2 regions of the Moritella sp. F3 genome follow, and region 1 is predicted to be linked to the other one. Evidence: predicted binding sites of a transcription regulator. Region 1 holds the regulator's gene; the other holds the start of a gene.
The links. The regulator LexA, encoded in region 1, represses DNA repair genes until DNA is damaged. The targets are predictions, from matches to a motif close to TACTGTATNNNNATACAGTA.
Positions count from the first base shown of each region.

Region 1 (10,526 bases):
TTGCCTAAAATAGTCGCGCCGGAAACACAACTTACTTTCATAAAGTTATCTTCGAGGTTTTTTATAACGACCTGCTGCTGCGCCGCTAAATCATCGACTAATAGGCCATATTTATTATTGCCACTTTCAACAACCACTAATAAGCCATCAGTAATATGCTCAAGGCTCGAATCATGATTCAGTACTTGATAAAGGCGAATAATAGGAATGAATTCATCACGCAGTTTAAATACCTCGGTATCATCGGCCAACTTGGTGACCATACCTGTTTTTAACTGCAAGGATTCAATAATTGACATGATAGGTAAGATATAAGTTTTACTGCCAATTTTTACCAACTGACCATCCATAATAGAAAGCGTTAAAGGTAAGCGAATTGAAAAACAACTGCCTATACCCGTTGTAGATTCAATCTTAATGCCGCCACCGAGTGATTCAATATTACGTTTCACAACATCCATACCAACACCACGGCCAGAGATGTCACTTACCTCCTCGACAGTTGAAAAGCCGGGTGCAAAAATAAGTTCATCAATCTGATTATCACTGTAAGTTAAGTCCTTATTAACAATGCCTTTCTCAATCGCCTTTGCGTGGATCTTCGTGCGGTTTAACCCACGGCCATCATCACGGATCTCAACAATGATCTCACCACCTTGATGAAAAGCGGTTATATCAAGGTAAGCGACGTCACTTTTACCCGCTAACTTTCGCTCTGCAATCGTTTCAATACCATGGTCCAAAGCATTACGAACCAGGTGTACAATTGGATCGGAGAGTTTCTCAAGCATAATTTTATCCAGCTCAGTTTCCTCTCCATGCATTCTCAGTAATACATTTTTACCGAGTTGTTCACTTAAATCTCTGACCATTCTTGGTATACGATTAAAAGCAAATTGGATTGGTAGCATCCTAATTTTCATCACACTGTCTTGCATTTCTCGAGTATGTTGCGATAACTGATCAAGACCTTTTTTTAATGCCGGTAATCTTTCAGCTGAAAAGTTTTGCCCAAGCTCACCTAACATGGCTTGTGTGATCACCAGTTCACCAACCATATTGATTAACGCATCCACTTTATCGATTGATACCCGGATTGAATTTGTTTCTGCCGATTTAGGCGCAGCAATATTTTTCGTAACAGCTGCAGAGGCTGGTGATTCACTTAATTTATCACTCACTATTACTATTTTATTGTCTGCTGATTCATCTGACGCAGTAGAGCGATTGATCGTTATCGTAGAGTCATCTTCCACCCATTCAAATGCTTCTTTTATTTGCGCCTCACTCACCGAACTGACTAACTCAAGTTCCCAACTTACATAGATATCCTCAGGTTCTACATTTTTCCATGTCGGAATATTTTTACATTGAGGTGTTACTTTAAGCTCTCCCATCTCAGCTAATTCCGCAAAAATTAATCGCGGTTCATTACCTTGTTTTAAAATATCCTGACCGGGAATAAAGTGGATTAACCAAGTATTATCATCGTATTCATTAAACGCTGATGGATTTCCTTTAATAACAAAATCATCCTCAACCGCTAATGTGTTTTGATTCGTATCAAGCTGTAAAAATTGGTTATATTGTTGCTTGAGGCTTTCGGCCGCCTCTGGGATTGATTGCGAGTCTTCCGCTAACAGTTGGATCCAGGCACTTAAACAATCTTTTGTTTGTAAAAAAAGATTAATGTGTCCATCAATAAGCGTTATTTTTTCTGCACGTAAATCATCAAGCAGTGTTTCAGCAACGTGCGTGAATTCGGTTAATTGATTAAAACCGAATGTACCAGCGCCCCCCTTAATCGAATGCGCGACCCGAAAAATGGTATTAATAACTTCACTATCAACGTTACCCGGAGTGAGCTTGAGTAACTCGGATTCCATTACCTCCAAGCCTTCTCGGCATTCTTCAATAAACACTTGTTGAAACTGCTTAAGATCGATATCCATGCTCACCTCAATACTTTTTGTACGGTAGCAATGAGTTTTTCTGGGTTAAAAGGTTTTACGATCCAGCCAGTTGCGCCAGCAGATTTACCGGCCATTTTTTTATCCGCACCAGATTCTGTGGTTAACATCAGAATCGGCGTAAATTTATAAGCACTTTCATTACGTAATTGACTAATTAAGCTAATACCATCCATACGTGGCATATTAATATCTGAAATAATAAGATCGAAATGGCCAGTCTTGGCTTTGGCTAAGCCATCAACCCCATCGACGGCCGAGTCGACCTGATAACCTGCTTGTTTTAAAGTGAATAAGACCATTTCACGAATGGATACCGAATCATCTACAGCTAATATTCGTTTCATTAGAGTGCCTCACATTGATGCGTAATTAAAATCCGTTTCAAATCCTAACGCTTTTACCACCGTCATAAATTTATCCGACGGAGATAAAAACACCAGTGTCGTATTATGTAATGCTAAGTGTTGAGCATAAGCATAAAAAAGTTGGCAAGATGCACTGTCTATATGCGTGATGTAACGTGCATCGAAAAGTTGAGGTTCGGTATTAATAGGCAACGAATCAAGCGTGGCTTTAAGGCTCGAGATCGCGGAGATATCGATCTTTTCACCGAGTTCCATGGTGATGGGGGCTTGTTCCATAAATTAATCCTGTATTTACACAAACGTATTAAAAAATAAATTATTAATATAACTCGTGTTGAGTATAGGAAAGGATTTTATAAATAAGTGGACGATAGAGAGAACTGTGATGTGAAGACAACATTTAAAGTCGTTTACAAGATGAGAGAACAAGAATAGACGGCGGAAAATACAAAATAAAAAGATAGATAGTCATAAGATTATTAACTATCTATCCTCAAAACAACCAAGGTAAAGCGTGATTACATCCAATCAGTATTACGAATAATACCCACAGCAACACCTTCAATATCAAAGCTTTGGAAGTTTAAATCAACACGTATCGTGCTCATTTCATCATTTTCAGGATGCAGTAAAATTTCACAGCCTTGTTGTTCAAAACGTTTCACGGTTACTTCATCGTCAACGCGTGCCACAACAACTTGGCCTTTACTGATGTTTTTAGTTTTATGTACCGCTAATAAATCGCCATCCATAATACCAATGTTGCGCATACTCTCGCCGCGAACACGCAATAAAAAATCAGCGTTTGGCGTGAACATTGATGGGTCAACATTATAATGCGCCTCAATATGTTCTTGCGCTAAAATTGGCTCACCAGCGGCAACCTGACCGATCAAAGGTAATCCACTCTCATTACTGGCTTCTTCAGCATTAACCAACAAACGAATACCGCGAGAGGTACCCGCTAAAATTTCAATGTGGCCTTTTCGGGCTAATGCTTTTAAATGTTCTTCGGCAGCATTCGGCGAACGAAAACCAAGTTCCTTCGCAATCTCAGCTCGGGTTGGCGGCATGCCGGTATTTTTAATATGCTGCTTAACTAATTCAAATACTTCTGCTTGTCTTTGTGTCAATGCTTTCATTATGAACCCTAACTGGTTTTATATACAGTTTCTTGTAATTATATACAGTATAATCAAGTTTGCAATATAAGCAGTCGGTATATCAAAATAATAATGAATTAACCGCTTGCTGGTGCTTAAACACAGATTTATAGCCACGTATCTGATATTATTGGAGTAAGCACTCTCGCACTTTAAATAACAGAATGATAACCATTATGCAACAAACACCGTCAATGTTAAGTCGAAGTTTCGTTAACGGCTTAGTTAAATCTCAGTACGTACCAGATAACCCAGTTGATGCGTTAAAGTTAGATTTAACGCGTCCTATTGTTTATGCTTTGAAAACTAAATCGATGACGGATCTCGTCGCATTACAACGCGCCTGTAAAGAACTAGGCCTGCCCGATCCGCTCACACCAATCAAAGTTAACGGTGTAATTATTCCTAGCCACGTTTGCTTAGATAATCCAGCCCCACTGTTTGGCAAGACCAAAAATACCGACGTATTTTTTGATGAATTCCAACAATTATTACGTTTACACAAAGATGATAAAGTCCTCGACATTCAATTGATGCCAGTAGCATTATTTTGGGGCCGTGCACCAGGAAAAGAAGGCCAAGTGCCACTGCTATCATTAGCTAACAGTATTTCACCAAGCCGCTTGCGCAAAACGTTAATCGTCGGACTGAACCGTAAAGACAACTTAGTTCGCTTTAATAATCCTGTGTCACTGCGTTTCATGGCTGATCAACACGGTAGTGACGAGAAACTCGCACAAAAATTAATTCGTGTTGCGAAGATCCATTTTAGTCGTCAAAAGTTAGCGGCGTCGGGTCCTAAACTACCAAATCGTTACCAATTGTTTGAACAACTATTACGTAATCCAGAAGTAAAAAAAGCGATTCAAGTTGAGATAGCGGAACATAACATTTCAGCACAAAAAGCTGAAAAACGCGCCAACGATTATATCGATGAAATTGCCAGTGACTTCTCGTATAAACTCGTCAAAAACACCAGTAATTTCATGAGCTGGTTATGGAATAAAATATACAGCGGTATCAAAGTAAACAATGCCGAACAAGTGCGTAAACTTGCAGCCGATGGCCATGAAATTGTATTCATGCCTTGTCATCGTAGCCACATGGATTACTTACTTATTTCTTATGTGATTTATAATGAAGGTTTGATTCCACCGCACATTGCTGCCGGTATTAATCTTAACTTCTTCCCTGCTGGGCCTATGTTCCGCCGTGGTGGTGCATTCTTCTTGCGTCGTACATTTAAAGGCAACAAACTTTACGCGACCATTTTTAGAGAGTACTTAAGTTTGCTATTCTCGAAAGGTTATTCGGTTGAATTCTTTACCGAAGGTGGGCGTAGCCGTACAGGACGTTTATTACCACCGAAAACAGGTATGCTTAACATGACGCTACAAGCGATGTTAAGAGAGCAAAACCGACCAATCACCTTAGTGCCTGTATATCTAGGCTACGATCATGTGATGGAAGTAAGCACCTATGTAAAAGAATTGTCTGGTGCCAATAAGAAAAAAGAAAGTATGTTCCAGGTATTTGGTATCGCTAAAAAATTGAAAAATTACGGCCAAGCATTTGTAAACTTTGGTGAACCAATCAACCTGAATCAATATTTAAATAAACACGTTGAAAACTGGCGCGATGACATGAATATGCCTGTCGAAGAGCAACCGCAATGGTTACAGCAAACCACTCGTGATCTTGCCAATAAAGTCATGGTAAATATCAATAGTGCAGCCGCGGTGAACTCATTAACTATCTGTGCACTCATTTTACACGCTGCACCACATAAGGCCTTAAGCCGAGAAATTTTAGTACAGCAAATTGATAGCTACCTAAAACTATTACGCAATAACCCTTATAGTGAATTCAGTACCTTGCCAGAAAATAGTGCAGAAGAAATTCTAGATCAAGCAATATCACTGAAAAAATTCACCGTACGTGAAGATAGCTTAGGACAAATGCTATCTATGTCATACGAGCAAGCCGTATTATTAACTTTCTATCGTAATAATATTCTACACTTGTTTGCGCTACCGTCTTTAATTGCGGCGATCGTGGCAGATACACCGACAACGACAGTCGAAGATATTAACGCTAAAGTTTGTCAACTTTACCCGCTAATTCAAGCTGAACTATTCTTGAAGTACTCAAAAGATGAGTTAAGTGATTGCATTAATAACACGTTAACTGAAATGCAAGAACAAGGATTGATTAACAATGACAATGATATCGTCACTCCGGTGAACGAACGCCTCATGTCATTGAAGCTACTTGCTGCCAGCATCCAAGAAACATTACAGCGCTATGCAATCGTACTAACAGTATTAGAGCATGACCAAGTAATTGAACGGACTCACCTTGAAGATCGTAGTCAGTTGATTGCCGAGCGTCTATCGTCACTCAATGGTGTGAGCGCGCCAGAGTTCTTTGATAAGAAAGTACTGACCATCTTTATTGATAAGCTGCAAGAACTGCATTACTTATCCGATACAGGTACCGCGAAAGCAGATAAGATCAGTCTGTTAGCTAACACTGTTAGAAATTTAACGACGTTAGAAGTAAAACAAACGATCTCAGATGTAATGCTCAGTCAGCAATCTAACAACGCCTAGCATTAATGCCGAAGACCTTTGATTTATATAATCAGCAACGGCCTGATATTTGATATTGAAGATAATAAAAAAGGAGCCTCGGCTCCTTTTTTATTATTCTGTGTATCGTCAACCTTTACCTATAAATAACTTAAAACCAAGCTTATAAAGATAACCATACCCACATAATTATTATGTAAAAAAGCTTTAAAACAAGAAGCTCTATCGCGCTCAACAATCAAGGTTTGTTGATAGACAAACAATCCGGCCACGATAGTCAAACCAATAAAGTACACGCTTGGCAATACCAGTAACCAACCTAACATACCAAGACATAACAGCGATGATAGCTGTAACAGTCCCACAATCAGTTTATCTTTTTCAGCAAATAAAATAGCGGTAGATTTAATCCCAATCTTTAAATCATCATCACGATCGACCATGGCATATAACGTATCATAAGCCACTGTCCATAAAATATTAGCGACAAATAATAACCAGGCATAACTCGGAACGGTATCAAGTTGCGCCGCAAAACCCATTGGAATAGCCCAACCAAATGCCATACCAAGTACTACCTGAGGTAGATGAGTATAACGTTTCATAAATGGATAACATGCAGCAAGGCCGACTGCCGCAAACGATAGCATGATAGTCAATGTATTCATGGTCAGAACAAGCAAGAAAGCTAACAAGGTCAACGCAAAGAAAAATGTTAACGCAGCGCGACTTGATATACGCCCAGCTGCCATCGGTCTATTTTCAGTGCGCTTTACATGACCATCTACATGTCGGTCAGCAAAGTCATTAATCACACAGCCAGCGGCACGCATTAAGATCACGCCCAGTGTAAAGACCAGCAGCACATCTAATTTTGGTAATCCTTCAGCTGCAATCCACAACGCCCATAACGTCGGCCACAATAATAGCAAGGTGCCGATGGGTTTATCCATGCGAGTAAGCTGTATGTAATCTTTTACTTTTTCTGTCATTAATGACATGTCGTTTACGTCCTTATTATTTATATGCCAGTGCGTCAGGCAAAAAAACTTCAGATACCAATAATGATTTACCCGCTAATAAAAAGCATGAACGACGACCAAATAACGACATTGTCGGTATTGAGGTAAGTTGACTCGCTAATTCATATACGCGGCTGTGAGCATCAAACTCTGCGATTTCAATTTCACTACGCTGCATATCCGGCGCACTAAATAACACCGTACCTAATGAACGTTCACCCAATTTTTCAAGTTCACCACCCGGCGCCGTTAAGGCATTAAGCGGCATAACACTGCGCGCAAATACCCAAGGAATACCGTCGAGTTTTAGTAATACCTCTCGTACGAAGCCAATGTTTTCTGTTAGGTTTAATTTTGTTTTTTCATCATCGGATAATGGATAATTGCCTTCAATAAGTATTTCGACCGTAAAGGCCTGACAATACTGCTTCAACCTTGCCGTTAACGAGCCTGTATCAACCAACCAATCAAAAAGGCTAGCAGACAAATTCTCTGCCAATATAGTTGGCCATAGCCAGTTAGCATCACAACCAATCGGATAATGAGCTGGTCTTGATTCACGCATCTGCTTATTATTTATATTATCTGACATATTATAAATTACTTTTTCTAACAACAAAATCAGGCATAATTATCTGCTATTCAGGCTAAGATTGTAAGTCGGGACACAAGTTGTGCACGGATTTATTTAATTAATCATTTGAAAATGAGTATACTAGCGACAACACTGCCATTTTCCATCTCATTTAACTAAGGATACGGTAAATGAAAAAGCTATTCTGGCTACTATGTATGATCACTGCATCACTTTCACCTACCGCCGTATCAGCAAATGGTGATAAGCCCGTGTATATTTATTTCGGTTTAGAACCTGATATTATTACTAACTATGTCAGTGAAACCAACAAAATTGGCTTTATCAGTGTCTCAGTCGAATTTATGTTGGCAGATAAAAATAGCCTCGAGGTGATTGAAAAACATGAGCCGTTAATCAGAGATAAGATTATCTCATTATTAGGTCAGCAATCACCACAGCATTTACGCTCATTAACAGGGCGAGAGGAAGTTAGAAAGCTTATCCAAAATGAAGTGAATAGCCTACTGAAACAAGAAAGTGGTAAAGGGGTTATTGAAAATCTGTTATTTACCAAATATTTATTAATGTAATAAAAAAGGAGTAAGCTATTTAGCCTACTCCTTCATTTATCTAGCTCACCAATAACATGCGCGTCACATGATTAGCCGTTAATCGTATTAACTTTTTATAGCATTAATAATCGCCGTCGTAGAGCAGCCATCTTCAAATTGGAGAATATTGACCTTACCGCCATTTGCTAACACTTGTTTATGGCCAGCAATCTCTTCAACTTTATAATCACCACCTTTTACCAATACATCAGGTAATAACTTAGCGATTAAACGCTCTGGTGTGTCTTCAGTAAATTCAACCACCCAATCAACAGCACCTAATGCAGCCAATACCGTCATACGGCGATCACAAGTATTAATTGGACGACTAGATCCTTTCAAAGCGCGGACGGAAGCATCTGAATTAACAGCAACAATTAAACGTTGGCCTAACTTACGTGCAGAATTTAAATAAGACACATGGCCAGCATGCAGAATATCAAAACAGCCATTGGTCATGACAATGTCTTCGCCGCGTAATTGCGCTGATTTAACTGCTATTTTCAGCTGTTCTTCAGATAATACCCCAAAGCCACTTTCGTGCGAGCCATACACTGAATTAGCCAATTCAAGCGGGCTAACCGTTGAAGTACCTATCTTAGCAACGACAACACTGGCTCCAGCATTCGCGAGGGCGCAAGCTTGTTCTAACGAGGAGCCAGCAGAAACAGCCGCCGCTAAAACCGAAATAACGGTATCACCAGCTCCGGTTACGTCATACACTTCTTGTGCTAGTGCAGGCAGATGAAATTCATCGTTATCAGCGCGAATCAACGTCATGCCCTTTTCACTGCGGGTAACTAATAATGCTTCAAAATCATGCTCAGCAATGAGCTTACGACCTTTTTCAACGAGATCTTGCTCACTCTTACAATGACCAACAACCGCTTCAAATTCCGATAAATTCGGCGTTAATAATGTCGCACCACGGTATTTTTCAAAGTCACAACCTTTCGGGTCAACAAAGACTTTAACGCCTTGTTGCTTCGCTGCTTGGATCATTTTCTGCACTTCAACCAAAGCACCTTTGTTATAATCCGATACGATCATTACCGAGTAATCAGCTAAGTTCGCAATCGTTTTTGCAACAAGCGGTTGCGTATCAACAGCCGCAACAGACTCTTCAAAATCTAAACGAATAACTTGCTGACCACGGCTTAATACACGTAATTTAGTGATTGTTGGATAATCCTCTAACTGCAAAAAATCACAAGTAACATCAACCGCATTCATTTTGCCAGATAACGCCTGCGCAGCTTCATCATTACCCGTTAAGCCAAGCAGTTTAGCCTTAGCACCTAAAGCAGCAAGGTTAAGTGCAACGTTCGCTGCACCACCAGGGCGGTCTTCAACATTACCGACTTTAACGATAGGTACGGGCGCTTCAGGAGAAATACGGCTTGAATCGCCAGTCCAATAACGATCTAACATGACATCGCCAACGACTAATATTTTTGCAGTGTTAAAGTCAGGTAAAATGATTTCCATTATTTTCTCGATAATATCTAGTTAAAAGATTTAAATTTATGGTCTACAAACGCTTGGGCACAACCGACAACTAAGCCAAGTACATGCGCGGCATTGGCAACATTAAGGCCAAATAGTGGGAAAAAGCCAAGTACCAACCAAACTAACATAAAGCCAATATAAGGCTTAGGCAAACTAACACCTTGTTCCGGCGCTAACCAACCAGTCCACCAAATATAACCGACTAAGGCATAAACCACACCCGATAAACCACCAAAATTAGGTCCGGATAATAAAAACTGGCCGATATTGGGTATTAACGCGGCAACTAAAAACAATAACAATAATTTCTTACTGCCCATTTTATTTTCAATCAAGCCACCAAGGTACCACCACCATAATAAATTAAACACGAGGTGTAACACTGAAAAATGCATGATAGCTGGGGTAAATAAACGCCAAACTTCACTCAATGAACTGAAACTTAAATCATACGGAAAATGCAATGCAGCAAAAATAAATTCATTTTGGGTCAACATGCTAAAGTACATTGCCGCAAAGACAATCAAACTCAAGGCAAAAATAACCAGCGTGACTTTACCAGCATGCATCAAAAAGTTGCTGAGCATATTACCCGAGCCATAACTGAAACTCGCCGTTCTGCTGTCAGCTACATCCCACGATGCCGCCTGGTATTTTTCTTGATAAGGGTCAGCTAAAAACAAGTCTAGTTCTGCTGACACCGTTTCAACGTGTG
Region 1 is NZ_BLRL01000013.1:105,582-116,107, reverse strand. Features, by position in the region: gene JFU56_RS18195 (chemotaxis protein CheA) at 1-1,952, opposite strand, end outside; gene JFU56_RS18190 (response regulator) at 1,955-2,317, opposite strand; gene JFU56_RS18185 (STAS domain-containing protein) at 2,327-2,614, opposite strand; gene lexA (transcriptional repressor LexA) at 2,857-3,480, opposite strand; gene plsB (glycerol-3-phosphate 1-O-acyltransferase PlsB) at 3,678-6,113, shown strand; gene ubiA (4-hydroxybenzoate octaprenyltransferase) at 6,233-7,093, opposite strand; gene JFU56_RS18165 (chorismate lyase) at 7,110-7,706, opposite strand; gene JFU56_RS18160 (flagellar basal body-associated FliL family protein) at 7,880-8,281, shown strand; gene hldE (bifunctional D-glycero-beta-D-manno-heptose-7-phosphate kinase/D-glycero-beta-D-manno-heptose 1-phosphate adenylyltransferase HldE) at 8,369-9,790, opposite strand; gene glpG (rhomboid family intramembrane serine protease GlpG) at 9,808-10,526, opposite strand, start outside.

Region 2 (6,879 bases), on a different contig from region 1:
AAAATAAATGTTATTTAATCATAAAAGGCATTGATAATAATGCCCTAAACTGGTCTTTTTATTATTAAACCGTAAAATAGCGGCAACGACTCTTTCTTTAATAGACCGAATGAATATTTACATACTACACCGCTACCTTGGCTATTTATTAATATTACCAGTGGTTTTATGGGCGCTTACTGGTGCCTTTTTTTTAGTTAAACCCGGCTATAAAAATGCCTATGAACAATTACAAATAATCAGTTACCCACTCGATTCGACCTTACCGCTGTCGCCGCTGGTTGAGTGGCAAGCTATCGCGATTAATCGCAGCATTTTAGGCAGTCACTATCGGGTTAAAGTAGCTAATAAATGGCTACACATTAATCCTTTAGATAACCAAACGCTGTCAGAGCCAAGCTCACAAAGCATCATCAATTTATTACAAGATGCGATAAAGCATAATCCAGCACGCTATGGCTCAGTATTAAGCTATCAAGATGGGGTCGCAGTGACGAATACGAAGGTAAAGCTGATGTTTGACTGGTCACGGCTAAGCCTGCGCCAACAAGGTGCGGACAGTCGATTCTTCAACACTATGTATGATATTCACTATCTACGCTGGACGGGTAATAAGGTATTTGATCAGTGGTTTGGCTATATCGGCTTGGGATTATTGGCATTAATGGCGTTGACGGGGGTGGTCATGGTCAAAAAATCGATGCGGAAAGTCGATGCAGAAGTCGATATGAAGCGCCCTAAACAATGACCTAACTAATACCTAGGCTAATAACCTAAATAAAAAATAACAAAAAGGCTAGTATTCGCATACTAGCCTTTTTCATTAATCATATTTGTGTCATCTACACTCGCCGATTAAAACTAACCGTTAGCTATTACCCATGATAGGCAGTGTAAATTGACAGCAAATTAAAATTCGTTTTCAGTTTCAGGTGTATTAACAGTTGCTACTTCTTCCTCTTTATTACCAAGCAGATTATCACGGATCAAACCATCGATTTCAGCGGCAATAGCAGGATTGTCGATAAGGAATTGCGTTGATTTCGCTTTACCTTGACCGATTTTCTCACCTTTGTATGAGTACCAGGCGCCGGCTTTTTCAATTAGTTTTTCTTTAACGCCTAGGTCAATTAATTCACCGTTACGGTTAAAACCTTTACCGTATAGGATTTGGAATTCAGCTTGTCTAAACGGTGCTGCAATTTTGTTTTTCACAACTTTAACACGTGTTTCATTACCCGTGATCTCGTCGCCGTCTTTCACTGAACCAATACGACGGATATCTAAACGTACTGACGCGTAGAATTTAAGTGCGTTACCGCCCGTTGTTGTTTCTGGTGAACCAAACATTACACCAATCTTCATACGGATTTGGTTAATGAAGATACACATAGTGTTAGTCGTTTTTAAGTTACCCGTTAGTTTACGCATAGCTTGCGATAACATACGTGCTTGCAGACCCATGTGGCTATCGCCCATGTCGCCTTCGATTTCAGCTTTTGGTGTTAGTGCCGCTACAGAATCGATTACGATAATATCAACAGCGCCAGAGCGTGCTAACATGTCACAAATTTCTAATGCTTGCTCACCAGTATCTGGTTGCGATACTAATAATTCATTAATATCAACGCCTAACTTACCAGCATAGATAGGATCTAGTGCATGCTCAGCATCGATAAAGGCACAGATTTTACCATCACGCTGTGCAGATGCGATAACTTCTAATGTTAACGTCGTTTTACCACTTGATTCAGGACCGTAGATCTCTACGATACGTCCCATCGGCAAACCACCAGCACCCAATGCGATATCAAGAGAAAGTGAACCAGTAGAAACTGTTTCCACATCCATGGTACGGTTATCACCTAGCTTCATGATCGAACCTTTACCAAATTGCTTTTCAATTTGTCCAAGTGCAGCAGCTAAGGCTTTTTCTTTATTCGCGTCCATTTTATTCCCCTGAGGCATAATCGAGTATTTAATTTTATAGCCTAAGTATACTGTTCGTTCATACAGTATCAAGCAATAAAATAATATTTTTTTAAAAATAATTCATAGCGCATATTTATCTATAAGAAAATACAGTCGCCACCATGCTTTAGCATTGTTATTATAGCTACAATTATTTTTTCAGAACCGAGCCGCTATGCAACCTGACTTTCTTGCACCTAAAGACTTACCTAATCACACGCCTATGATGCAGCAATTTTTTAAGTTAAAAGCTGAGCAACCCGATATCTTATTGTTTTATCGTATGGGTGACTTTTACGAGTTATTTTATGATGATGCTAAAAAGGCCTCGCAGCTTTTAGGTATCTCTTTAACCAAGCGTGGTAAGTCAAATGGTAACCCTATCCCAATGGCGGGTATTCCTTATCATTCATTGGAAGGCTACCTAGCAAAGCTAGTACGTAGTGGCGAATCGGTTGCTATCTGTGAGCAAATTGGCGACCCAGCGACCTCAAAAGGCCCAGTTGAACGCAAAGTAGTCCGTATTGTGACACCAGGCACCGTCAGTGATGAAGCCTTATTAACCGAGCGTAATGATAATCTACTCGCCGCACTATTTCATGACGGTAGTACCTTTGGTTATGCGACTCTTGATATGGGCAGTGGTCGTTTCCTGATTAACCAGTTTAACTCTGAAGAAACCTTACTGGCAGAACTACAGCGAACGGAGCCTGCTGAGTTGTTGTATTGTGAGTCGTTTGAATCTGTTCAACATATTAAACATCTTAAAGGTCTACGTCGTCGTCCTGAATGGGAGTTTGATTTACAAACTGGCCGCAACGTTTTATGCCAACAGTTTGGCACGAAAGATTTGGTTGGTTTTGGTGTTGAAAATTCACCTGTCGCATTATGTGCAGCAGGCTGCTTAATGCAGTATGTCAAAGAAACCCAGCGCACCGCATTGCCGCATATCCGAGCCATCAAGCTTGAACAAACCGAGCAGATGGTCGTCATGGATGCTGCGACACGTCGTAATTTAGAACTGACGCAAAACTTATCTGGCGGCACTGATAATACCCTAGCAGAAATACTTGATCATACTTCAACCCCGATGGGTAGTCGCCTACTAAAACGCTGGTTACATCAACCAGTCCGCGATAGTTTGGTATTAGAACAACGCCAATCGAGCATTCAATCGTTATTGGATGTTGGCGCATTAAACAGCATCCAACCCGTGCTACGTACTATTGGTGATATCGAGCGTATCATTGCCCGTTTATCACTGCGATCTGCTCGTCCACGCGATTTGGTACGTTTACGTAATGCATTCCAGCAATTGCCAGAACTGCAAACTTTGCTTGCGGAGCACACAGCAGAACACTTAATTTCATTGCAACAACTCGCTGGTGAATTTAGTGAGCTTGAAACGTTATTAAGCTTTGCGGTTATCGACAACCCTCCGGTATTAATTCGAGATGGTGGCGTGATTGCCCCTGGTTATAATAAAGAACTCGATGAATGGCGTGAACTAAGCCAAGGCGCGACTGATTACTTACACGCGTTAGAAGAACGTGAAAAACAGCAGACCGGTATTCCGACTTTAAAAGTGGGTTATAACCGCGTACACGGTTATTTCATCGAAGTGAGCCGCCTGCAATCAGATCAGGTACCAGTACATTATATCCGCCGTCAAACGCTGAAAAATACTGAACGCTATATTATCCCTGAGCTGAAAGAACACGAAGACAAAGTGCTAAGCAGCCAAGGTAAATCACTGGCGTTAGAAAAGCAGCTATACGAACAACTATTAGATAAGTTATTACCCTACATTCCGGCATTACAAGACAGTGCTGCGGCATTATCTGAACTCGATGTATTGTGTAACTTTGCTGAACGCGCAGAAACTTTAAACTACTGTCGTCCAACCATTAGCGTGAAACCGGGTATCGATATTACTAATGGTCGCCACCCTGTCGTTGAGCAAGTGATGACCGAACCGTTTATTGCCAATCCGGTACAGCTCAACCCTGAACGTCGTATGTTAATCATTACGGGTCCAAACATGGGTGGTAAATCAACATATATGCGTCAAACCGCATTAATCACATTGATGGCGCACATCGGTAGCTTTGTCCCTGCAGAACAAGTGACGACATCGTTAATCGATCGTATCTTCACGCGTATTGGTGCGTCAGATGATTTGGCATCTGGTCGTTCAACCTTCATGGTCGAAATGACGGAAACCGCGAACATCTTGCATAATGCCACGGCGAACAGCCTGGTATTGATGGATGAAATTGGTCGTGGTACAAGTACCTACGATGGTTTATCACTTGCTTGGGCTTGTGCTGAGTATCTAACGAATAAGATCCAAGCCTACACGCTATTTGCTACCCACTATTTTGAATTAACGACGTTAACAGAACAGCATCCGAGTCTCGTCAATGTGCATTTAGATGCGGTTGAACACGGCGACTCGATTGTGTTTATGCACGCCGTACAAGATGGTGCTGCAGATCGCAGCTATGGCTTACAAGTTGCAGCGCTCGCTGGCGTACCAAAAACAGTTATCCATGCCGCTAAAGTTAAATTACATGAGTTAGAGCTTAATGCACAACATCCCGTCGCTGCAGGTGAACGCCCACAAGTTGAAATGCAACCAGCGGCACATCCGGTGATTGATGACTTGAGTGCATTGAACGTTGATAACTTGACGCCGCGTGAAGCATTAGAGATGTTATATCGTTTAAAAGAACAACTTTAATTAAGCATTTCTACTTAACCATTAATGCTTAACCACTTGTACTTAAAGTAAAAAGTTCACGGTAAATTAAAAAGCCTAAATTATCGAGATCATGTAAAATGGTTGCTTGGTGATTTGGGCTTTCTGTTACGTAGCTAACCACCCTTTCTAACGCCTGGCGTTGAGTCGAGTAAATGCCAGCTATCACCCGATATTTAATCAGTTTACCTGCATTAGATACGCCCATACTGTCAATATGTGCCACGACAATATACTCAGGTACAGACATTAATTGATAAGCTTGCTTCAACCACTCGCTTAATTGTTCAAGATCTCGGCCTAGCGCTCTAAATTTACTGTTCACCTGACCATTTTCCAATCCGAGTTGATATGCTTGCGTATAACTAAAACAATCTTGCTCGGTAACGATGCGGTGCATCGCATGACTCATCTGCCAAGAGACATCGCCAAAACCATTCATCTTAAGTCGCGTTGACAACTGTGGTGTATCAATTTTTCGCTCGCCAAAGGCCATATTAAAAGACGCATAAAGAACCGATTCTTTTTCTACCTTAGATCCAGATAACCCGTGTATGACGGTGGGCAGTAAAATGAATTTAGCATCATCTGCAATCACAGGAATATCACTGTTAATAAATAACCGCTGTGTAGAACAAGACGAGACGAATAACACACAAGACAAAGTGAATAACAATCGAAGTAAAAAACGAGTTGATAGCATAACCTTCCTTAAACAATCCATGTTTGCAGAGGGTTATTAAGATACTAGAAATGTATGAATAGTATGACTGGTTTTAATAAAATAAGAATAAAGACTGATTGAAGTGCTAACGATTAAGACTAGGTAGCATCTTAATGAGTGACGACTCAGTATCTTAACAAGCAATCACTCCTGCACACCACATCTATTTAACCGATAAAGTCCATCGCCTAAATCGTGAATAGGGCTTCAACTGATAAGCCTTGCAAGGCCAGCACTTCACGTAAGCGGCGCAGCGCCTCAACCTGAATCTGCCGCACACGTTCACGCGTTAAACCGATTTCTCGGCCGACATCTTCAAGCGTTGATGCATCATAACCTAACAAGCCAAAGCGCCTCGCGAGCACCTCGCGTTGTTTCGGATTCAACTCTTCAAGCCAACGCACAATACTAAATTTAATATCATCATTTTGGGTGCAACTTTCGGGGCCATCACCTTTTTCATCGGATATTATATCTAATAATGCTTTTTCAGAATCGCCACCAATCGGGGTATCAACCGAACTTATTCGTTCATTCAAACGTAGCATTTTACTGACATCAGCAACGGGTTTATCTAATTTATCAGCGATGTCTTCAGCGGTAGGTTCATGATCTAATTCATGCGCTAATTCACGCGCGGCGCGCAGGTAAACATTAAGCTCTTTAACGACATGAATAGGTAAGCGGATAGTGCGGGTTTGGTTCATGATGGCACGTTCAATCGTCTGCCTGATCCACCATGTGGCATAAGTCGAGAAACGAAAGCCACGCTCGGGATCAAACTTTTCGACCGCGCGAATAAGACCAAGATTACCTTCTTCGATCAAATCTAATAAAGCCAGGCCACGGTTATTATAGCGTCTGGCAATTTTAACCACTAAACGTAAATTACTCTCGATCATACGCTTGCGTGAACTCGCATCACCACGTAATGCACGCCGCGCATAAAAAACTTCTTCTTCTGCGGTTAACAACGGCGAAAAACCAATTTCCCCAAGATAAAGCTGCGTAGCATCTAAGCTTTTGGCATCATTAGGAACGAGGTGTTCATCTTCAAATATATCCATCCCTGGCTGTGCTTTTTTAGCGTTATCAGATACTTCATTACCTGTAACGTTTAACTTATTTGCGTCAGTTATCTTGCCCATTACGAATTGCCTCCTGACTGAAGTAAATAGCTTATTAAGACTAGCCTAATAAACTAGTTTCAGTCGAGCTAACGCTTAGGCAAGTAACGCATTGGGTTAACAGGTTTACCACGAAAACGGATCTCAAAATACAATTCAGCACCTGAATTGGGGCCTGTATTACCCATGGTTGCGATCTTCTGACCCGCCTTAACCCATTGTTGCTCTTTCACTAATAACTTTTGGTTGTAGGCATATGCGCTTAGGTAGTCATCATTATGCTTGATGATGATTAA
Region 2 is NZ_BLRL01000007.1:63,402-70,280, forward strand. Features, by position in the region: gene JFU56_RS13360 (PepSY domain-containing protein) at 110-748, shown strand; gene recA (recombinase RecA) at 910-1,968, opposite strand; gene mutS (DNA mismatch repair protein MutS) at 2,147-4,714, shown strand; gene JFU56_RS13375 (RNA polymerase subunit sigma) at 4,743-5,435, opposite strand; gene rpoS (RNA polymerase sigma factor RpoS) at 5,645-6,604, opposite strand; gene JFU56_RS13385 (peptidoglycan DD-metalloendopeptidase family protein) at 6,673-6,879, opposite strand, start outside.
Region 2: recA (recombinase RecA) is a predicted target of LexA. The motif match lies at 1,999-2,018, and genes of this name have one in related genera.